One region of the Colwellia sp. BRX8-7 genome, then DNA from elsewhere that is predicted to be linked to it. Evidence: predicted binding sites of a transcription regulator. Region 1 holds the regulator's gene; each other region holds the start of a gene.
What was found. Region 1 encodes sigma-54, which starts transcription at its own class of promoters, with help from an activator protein. Its sites were predicted from a motif close to GTTGGCACGNNNNTNGNNT; they were not measured.

Region 1 (2,197 bases):
AAAATTATTCTACACTTAAAAGAACGTGGCATTGGTGTGTTGATCACTGATCACAATGTACGTGAAACTCTCGATGTATGTGAACATGCGTATATTGTTAGTCATGGTGAACTTATTGCAGAAGGTACTGCAGATCAAATTCTTGCAAATCAACACGTAAGAGATGTATACCTTGGTGAACAATTCACGCTATAGTAGTCAGTAAATGAATAGTATCTTCGTATGAAAAAAACGAAAATATCCCATTAAAAATAATAGGAAGTTAATGACCTAAATGCGCCCTACTCTACAACTCCGCATAGGACAACAATTAACCATGACGCCACAATTGCAGCAAGCAATCAAATTGCTGCAACTGTCTACGTTAGAGCTTCAACAAGAAATTCAGGAAGCCTTAGAAAGTAATCCATTATTAGAAATGGATGAGTCTTCAAATAATCCTGAAGATAAAAGTACTGACAACCTTGAAGAAGCTCACACTGCCGGTACTGGTGATGTTAAAGAAGCCCCCGCTTCTGATGGTAGCGAAGACGCTACGCCTACCATTGATGAAATCACCACCACTGAAGCCATGGACAAGAACGATATCCCTGAAGAATTAAACATGGATACCACTTGGGATGATAACTACACGGCTGGTGCAGCAAGTTCAAGCTCAGGCCCAGCTTCAGAAGATTATACTTACCAAGGCGAGACTCAAGACTCCATTCAAGATCATTTGCGCTGGCAAATGGAATTAAGCCCTTTTACCGAAACAGACCGCGCTATAGCGACAGCAATTATTGATGCTGTTGATGACGCCGGTTACTTAACGGTATCTAGTGAAGACATTTTAGAAAGTGTTGCCATTGAAGGAGTAGAGCTTGATGAAATTGAGGTGGTACTAAAACGTATTAACCTCTTTGATCCTGTTGGTGTCGCTGCTCGTTCTATTTCAGAATGTTTAATCATTCAACTTAATCAATTTGACCCCGCTACACCTTGGTTAGCAGAAAGTAAGTTAGTTTTGCGTGACCATATTAATCTACTGGGTAGCCGAGACTATCGTACATTAATGCGTAAAACTCGACTGAAAGAAGAGCAACTGCGCGAAGTAGTGCGTCTTATTCAATCACTTGACCCTAGACCCGGCGATAGTGTGATGAAGAGTGACGATCAGTATGTTATTCCTGATGTTTCTGTTGAAAAGAAAAATGGCCGTTGGGTGGTCGAATTAAATCCTGATACTGCGCCAAAACTTTCGGTGAATCAGCAATATGCTTCGATGTCACGTTCGATGAAGTCGACAGCTGACACACAATTTATTCGCTCAAATTTACAAGAAGCTAAATGGTTTATTAAAAGCTTAGAAAGCCGTAATGATACCTTATTAAAAGTGTCAAACTGTATTGTGCAACGTCAAATTGGCTTTTTTGAACATGGTAATGAAGCCATGCGTCCAATGGTTTTAAATGATATTGCCGAAGCTGTCGATATGCATGAATCAACCATTTCACGAGTGACGACACAAAAGTATATGCATACGCCACGTGGAATTTTCGAACTGAAGTTTTTCTTCTCAAGCCATGTTGGCACCGAAAGCGGTGGCGAATGTTCATCAACAGCTATTCGTGCATTAATCAAAAAATTTGTTGCTGCCGAAATCCCAGCAAAACCACTTAGTGATAGTAAAATGGCTGATTTATTAGCCGATCAAGGGATAAATGTAGCTCGACGTACCATAGCAAAATATCGAGAGTCACTTTCTATTCCACCTTCTAACCAACGAAAAAGTTTACTTTAACGAAAAGATGAGGAATTAAGCTTATGCAAATTAATCTTTCTGGCCACCATGTTGACATTACCGAAGCTTTACGAGAAAACGTCACGACAAAGATGGCAAAATTAAGCCGACATTTTGATCATATCAATAATGTTCATGTTGTTCTCACCGTTGAAAAATCAAATCAAATTGCTGAAGCGACTGTTCACGTTAGTGGCTCTGATTTACATGCAAAAGCTGAAAATGCTGACATGTATGCCTCTATTGATAGTCTTGTTGTTAAGCTTGACCGGCAAATATTGAAGTACAAAGGTAAAACGAATCAGCATTAATGCTGTTTATCGCCTGTTCACTCACCAAAGAATCTAAGTAGTATAATGAAGTTGCAAGATATCCTTACCCTTGATTGCACCCTGTGTGCGATTAAGGGTACAA
Region 2 (2,197 bases), on a different contig from region 1:
TGCTGTATGGCTTTTAGCAAAGCCTCTTTTTGCTCAGTCACGGCAGTTAATGCTTGTGGGCTTTGTTTTTGTAAGACTTCTTTTTCAACACTGAGCAGCTCTTCAAGCTGCTGTAGGTTATGTAACTGTTGAGCAATTAATTGCTCTGCTGCTAACGCTGTCATCAGGTGTAACTCCTGTGATTAGGTTAACAGTAAACTGTTAGCCTAGTTTAAATTCGAAATTTGCTATACTGGCAGCAAGCTTTTCAGGATCAACTTTATACTCACCATTTGCAATGGCTTTTTTGAGTTGATCGATTTTTTTCTGATCAACGGCTGGTGCGTCATTCGCTTTCTTTTGTAACTCATTTAACTGTTGAGCTTGTGGTGTTAAAGAGACTGAATCTTTACCTACAGATCTTCCTTGTTCACTACTTGCTGCATTTTGTGTGGCTTGCTGTTTGACTTGTACTTGTTGATCAAGCTTTTGCTTTACCTGACTGTTGTTTGACAAGTTATTGATATTTATAGCCATAATACTATCCTATAGATAACGGGTTGATATTCACTATCTTGTTATCGGCAAGCAGCCTAATAACTTAACCATTATTATAAATTAATTATCACTTCGTTGATAGCCGATACTCGCCCTGTTACCGTTCTACCACTGCCTTCATTTTCAACCGCTATTTGCTCGCCAAGCCCGCCGTCTTCAAGGGCTATGCCGGAGGTTTTTATTGTCAAGGTATTCGATTGCGCAATAAGCGTGACATGGCTGCCTTTGCAAACAAAACAAATATTTTTTTTAGTTAGAATGACACCCGCCCTCAACTTTCTTTTAGCTCTGGTACCAATAACGATTCTGGTATCATCTAAGCTCTCACCACGAATTCTATATTTATCGCGATATTCAATGGTGACATTTGAACTATCAACTCTACTGCCCTTACTAATGATACTTTTTGCAACAACTACCGGTATGACCACTTGAATTTTTGCAGGAATATAAAGATACCAAGACGATGGGTCGTCGCAATTTATTTTAACATTTACGTTTCTACCATTATGATTTTCAGGTATATTTGCGATTAAAGGTGTTAAACAAGGTTTAATAATAATTCTGGGATCTAAAGTAGAGACTGAAACGTTTATCTTTCCTTGCTTTGGCAATGGCGTGTTATTTTTTATAAATTGGGTAACAAAATCTTGAAGTTGCTGTCTGTCCATCGTTTGGGCAAAGGCTATATTTGAAAAAAGCGCTGAGATTAGCGAAAGAATGATAAATATCTTGAATATGCTCATAAATTTGTCAACTATTTGCTAGGGAAATTAAAATACTCGTCTATGCTTAATTTATGTATAGTTTAACAATAATTAAAAACAGACGAATACGCACTAAACGTCAAAAAATTGAACGTTCAATATGTATCTGTAAGCACAATCAAGAAGTGTGCCTTTTTGTGAATTAAGTAAAATGAGGTTTGTATGGCAGGAATTTTAGACTCAGTAAATCAACGCACTCAGTTGGTTGGACAGAATAGGCTTGAATTATTACTTTTTCGTTTAATCGGACCACAACGTTTTGGTATTAATGTTTTTAAAGTACGTGAAGTTATGCCTTGTCCGCGCTTAACCTTACTGCCAGGACAAGACCCTTTTATTAAAGGTGTTGCCCATATTCGTGGCCAAACCATTTCAGTGATCGATTTGAGCAAATCGACAGGTGGCCCAGAAATAGTGCCAGATGAAAATTCCTTTGTCATTATTGCAGAATATAATCGCAGTGTGCAGGGCTTTTTAGTTGGCGGTGTTGAGAGAATCGTCACGTTAAGCTGGAAAGATATCATGCCCCCTCCAGAAGGTGCTGGCAAATCAAGCTATTTAACGGCGGTTACAGAAATAGACAAAAAAATGGTCTCTATTTTAGATGTAGAGAAAATTTTAAATGAAATTAGTCCTATTTCAACAGAACTCAGTGAAGGTGTTGTTGATGCGAGTGTCGGAGTTAGTCTTGGCGAACGGGTAATTATGATCGCGGATGATTCAACCGTAGCTCGAAATCAGGTGAGAAGAGCTCTAGAGCCATTAGGCTTAACAATGTTGTTAGCTAAAAATGGCCAAGACGCTTTAGATCAATTACTTGCTATAGAAGCCGAGTGTCATACATCAATTACCGAAAAAGTGGCTTTACTTATCTCTGATATAGAAATGCCTGA
Region 3 (2,197 bases), on a different contig from region 1:
ATACGGTTTACCGCTTAGGTGGTGACGAATTTAGTATTATTATTGAAAACACCAACGATATTCATACGATCACCAGTATTGCTAAAGATGTGCTAACGACCATTGCCCAGCCGCTAAAACTGAGAAATCAAGAAGTAGTTCTTTTTAGTAGCTTAGGTATTGTACTTTATCCTGAAGATGGTATATCACCGCAAGAGCTACTGAAAAACGCAGATACAGCCATGTATCATGCTAAAAACAATGGTGGTAATAAGTATCAGTTCTTTAGTGATTCGATGAATAAGGCAGCAGTTAAGCGCTTACAAGTTGAAAGCTTAATACGCCATGGTTTAAAAGAAGATTCCTTCTCAGTCTTCTATCAACCTAAGATTGAAATTTCTACCGGTAAAGTGGCCGGTATGGAAGCCTTAGTGCGTTTCGAAACCCCTAAAAAAGGCATCATTAGCCCAATAACTTTTATCCCTATTTCGGAAGAAACAGGCCAAATAATTGACATTGGCGAAGTGGTTTTAAGAAAGTCATGTTTTGCAACTAAAAAATGGGTTGATGCCGGGCTATTTAGTGGTCGGGTAGCGGTCAATTTATCAGCGGTGCAATTTACCCAGCCTAATTTGGTTGGCATGATTGCTGACATTCTCAAAGAAAGTCAATTACCGGCTAAGTACCTTGAATTAGAAATAACGGAAGGTACCGTTATGGACTCTCCCCAAAAAGCCATTGATATTATGTTGCAAATTCGAGCTATGGGTATTCACTTGTCGTTAGATGATTTTGGTACTGGCTACTCATCGCTCGCTTATTTAAAGAAGTTTCCGCTTAATACCTTAAAAATAGATAAAGCTTTTGTTGATGATATTGAAGAGTCTGAGCAAGGACGTAACATGGTTGCTACTATAGTGACAATTGCGCACAACTTAGGCATGCAAGTAGTCGCAGAGGGAGTTGAGACCAATCAACAGCTCAACTTCCTATCTGGTTTACGCTGTGAGCAATTACAGGGGTATTTATATAGTAAACCCTTACCAGAAAATCACTTTCAGAAATATCTCCTCTCGCACCAAATAACTAACAAATCGACTGATTTTGGCAAAACGTCACGTTAATGTCACTTTGTAAATAAAGTGACTAAACAACGGCACTACCTTTGACAAAGTTTTGACAAAGTTTTGACAAAAATACGATCTCACTACCCCTCCCCTCTAAAAGCCTTATTAAGTAAGGCTCTTAATTCTTGGCACACTCTATGCTTTAACATTCATGAAATTAATAAAAACTAATGAAGGAAATATGAATGCTTAGCTCACTTATTTTATCAATGACAATGTCAGTTTCACCATTACCTGTTATAGAAACCAACTCATTAAATATGATTGAAACAGGGCGTAACCTTAATGGTGTTCGCATCAATAATTCAACATCAGATGTTGAATTAACAGGTCGTAATCTTAATGGTGTTCGCATCAATAATTCAACATCAGATGTTGAATTAACAGGTCGTAATCTTAATGGTGTTCGCATCAATAATTCAAAATCGGATGTTGAATTAACAGGTCGTAATCTTAATGGTGTTCGCATCAATGATTCAAGATCTGATGTGGAATTAACAGGTCGTAATTTAAATGGCGTTCGTATCTAGGGGTCCAAGATGATCAACTTATTTAAAGCTCTATTTGTAACAACTAAAGCAAACCCTATTGCTGCTAGCATTGAAATTAAAGAGATGCCAGCTAGTAAGTGGTGGACGTAATAATCATTGAACCACTATTTACAATGGTTAGTTTGAAGAAAGACACTGTTTGCTACAAGGAATGTAGCTGTCTTATTTTATCTAGAGTGATAAAGAAAAATTAATTTTAAAAACTTCTAAGCTTTTAAAATTAGTGTATTAAAGCCAAACATCTTATTCATTTTCATCCGTTTCTTCATACAGAACATTGGCCAAATAAAAGGCCCAAAAACTAATCCTGCACATGCCCAGCGCTTCAAACCTAAACCACTACGTAATGCCTGGCAGTAAAAGAACATCGAACAAACAACACTGACAACCGCTAAAAATAACAACATAATATTTACCGCTAAACTGACTAAAAGAATGGCTAAAACTTTATAGGCGAAATATAACTAATTTAGAGTATTTATTCAACTTATTTTAAAGGGTAAAAAGCATAAAAAAAAGAGGCATTAAATTGCCTCTTTT
Region 4 (2,197 bases), on a different contig from region 1:
GGGCTAAAAAGATCAAAGTACTGTGTTTTGATGAGTTTTATGTTTCAGATATTGGTGACGCTATGTTGCTTTCTGGCTTATTTCAGGCGTTCTTTCAACAAGATATTATTTTAATCGCTACCTCTAACTGTCGACCCGAAGAACTTTATCGTAATGGGTTACAGCGCGAAAGATTTATGCCTACTATAGATTTAATTAACGATTATTGCCAAGTATTATCGGTTGATGGTGCTGTAGATCATCGCTTAGACCGTTATGATGAAACCGCAATTGCATATCGCGACTATACTTACCCATTAAATAACAAAACGCTTAGACAAAGGTTTTTAGATATTACGGGTATTGAAGGTACTTCAGGTAATATAACTGTTAACCACCGTAAAATCCCTTTTCAAGCGAAAACAGATACTATTATACTTTTTGATTTTTATGCACTATGTTCTGGTCCTAGAAGTCAGCGAGACTACATTAGCCTAGCTGATCATTTTAAATTGGTATTGCTTGACCAAGTTCCTCAATTTGACGGAGAGCGCATAACGTCTGTTATATCAGGCGTAGAAGATGACTATCAACGCGACGGTAAATTGTTAAGCCAACTTCGCCACTTAGATGATGAAGCTCGGCGCTTTATTGCTGTTGTTGATGAATTTTATGATAGAAATATACGACTTATTATTAATGCTGAAGTTGATATTATTGAGCTTTACCAAGGACAGCAATTAAGTTTTGAGTTTGCTCGCTGCCAATCCCGTCTCATTGAAATGCAACAATTAGCATATTAGCCACAAATGTGTTTATTTCACTAATAAATGGTATTTAATTTTCATTTTATTCTATGTTTATTTTGTATCTTATTGAATTTTATTGGTTTTACTAGTTGGCACTAGTTTTGTAATGTCTATATTAAGTTAGGCATTATTTAATCGATAACAATCGAAGGGCATAATATGAAAACACTCATCGCAACAGCACTTATATTGGCAAGCAGCAGTACGTTCGCTTCCACCGCATCTTTTACAAATGACTCATGCAATGCAACAATATCTGGTGGTATTAAAATTACGCCAACCGCTATTGAATTCTCTAAAAGTAAACTGCCACTCTATAAAATTGTTGATAATGAACGATTATATGTCAATGGTGTTCAAGTTGACTTAACAGATAATCAGCAATCCTTGGTTCATGATTATTCGTCTGGCATTAGGGCTGCAGTTCCACAAGTAAAAAGTGTTGCATTAGATGCTATTGATCTTGCGAATGACGGCATTAATTTAGCGTTTAATGAGTTACTCGGTCAAGATAATACGCTGAGTGCTGAAATTACTAGTCAACTTTCAGAGATACGTAAAGAAGTTGATCTGGGCTTAACCAGTGATAATGACATTTATTTTGACGAGGATGGTTTTTCAGGAGAAAACTTTTTCAACGAAGATTTTGAGCAACGTATTGAAAGTGCAATAGAAAAGACGGTGCAAAATTCGATTGGTAGTTTAATGATAGCGGTAGGGCAACAGATGCTTTTCTCTGGTGGCGATATGAACGCTTTTGAATCTCGCATGGAGGATTTCGGTGAAAAAATGGAAAACGAAATGGAATCTCGTGGTGAACAAATTAAAAAAAGTAGTGAAGTACTTTGTCAATCTGTTGTCGACATCGATGCACTTGAAGACAGGTTAACTAACGAAATAATAGTATTAAAAGACTTTAATTTATTAACCACTACTGTTTCATCTAAAAACGCTAAAGAACTTATGTAATTTTAACTAAATATAGATAAAATTCTCTATCGCCTATTATAACATGGGCGCGTTAGTCTCTAATCATTGACAATAAAAACAAGTAAATAATTCAGTTACTTGTTTTTTGTCAATCGAACCATTGACTTAATTAACTGCCATTTGTCATCTGTGACTGCTCGTCAGCCCAAGAAAGTGCTTGGTTGTAATCTCTAATGACTTTTTCCTTTTCTATACCTAACTTCTTCATAACAATAGTGGTTTCATCCCATTGTGCATGTTCAATGTACTCTAATAACTGGATTAATTCAGCCAATACGCCTTTCTTAGTGAGTAAAGAAATCTTTATCTCTTGCGCAAGTGGTAACTTTTCTAAAACAGTTTCAAGTTTTTCATCTAAAATGGCATCAATTAATGATAATAAGCCCGTTAAGAAAGCAATAGATGAATCTATTGGAGCA

Region 2: the regulator sigma-54 is predicted to act here: its motif matches at 1,421-1,439, upstream of flgA (flagellar basal body P-ring formation chaperone FlgA).
Region 3: the regulator sigma-54 is predicted to act here: its motif matches at 1,231-1,249, upstream of H4J57_RS11165 (DUF4097 family beta strand repeat-containing protein).
Region 4: the regulator sigma-54 is predicted to act here: its motif matches at 877-895, upstream of H4J57_RS11095 (DUF2884 family protein).

What each region holds. Positions count from the first base shown of each region.
Region 1 is NZ_JACGVP010000011.1:169,858-172,054, reverse strand. Features, by position in the region: gene lptB (LPS export ABC transporter ATP-binding protein) at 1-195, shown strand, start outside; gene H4J57_RS12590 (RNA polymerase factor sigma-54) at 275-1,783, shown strand; gene hpf (ribosome hibernation promoting factor) at 1,807-2,094, shown strand; gene ptsN (PTS IIA-like nitrogen regulatory protein PtsN) at 2,140-2,197, shown strand, end outside.
Region 2 is NZ_JACGVP010000001.1:216,931-219,127, reverse strand. Features, by position in the region: gene flgN (flagellar export chaperone FlgN) at 1-164, opposite strand, end outside; gene flgM (flagellar biosynthesis anti-sigma factor FlgM) at 202-516, opposite strand; gene flgA (flagellar basal body P-ring formation chaperone FlgA) at 591-1,283, opposite strand; gene H4J57_RS00940 (chemotaxis protein) at 1,467-2,197, shown strand, end outside.
Region 3 is NZ_JACGVP010000010.1:48,831-51,027, reverse strand. Features, by position in the region: gene H4J57_RS11170 (EAL domain-containing protein) at 1-1,103, shown strand, start outside; gene H4J57_RS11165 (DUF4097 family beta strand repeat-containing protein) at 1,292-1,636, shown strand; gene H4J57_RS11160 (hypothetical protein) at 1,864-2,064, opposite strand.
Region 4 is NZ_JACGVP010000010.1:30,951-33,147, forward strand. Features, by position in the region: gene zapE (cell division protein ZapE) at 1-782, shown strand, start outside; gene H4J57_RS11095 (DUF2884 family protein) at 948-1,757, shown strand; gene H4J57_RS11100 (EAL and HDOD domain-containing protein) at 1,888-2,197, opposite strand, start outside.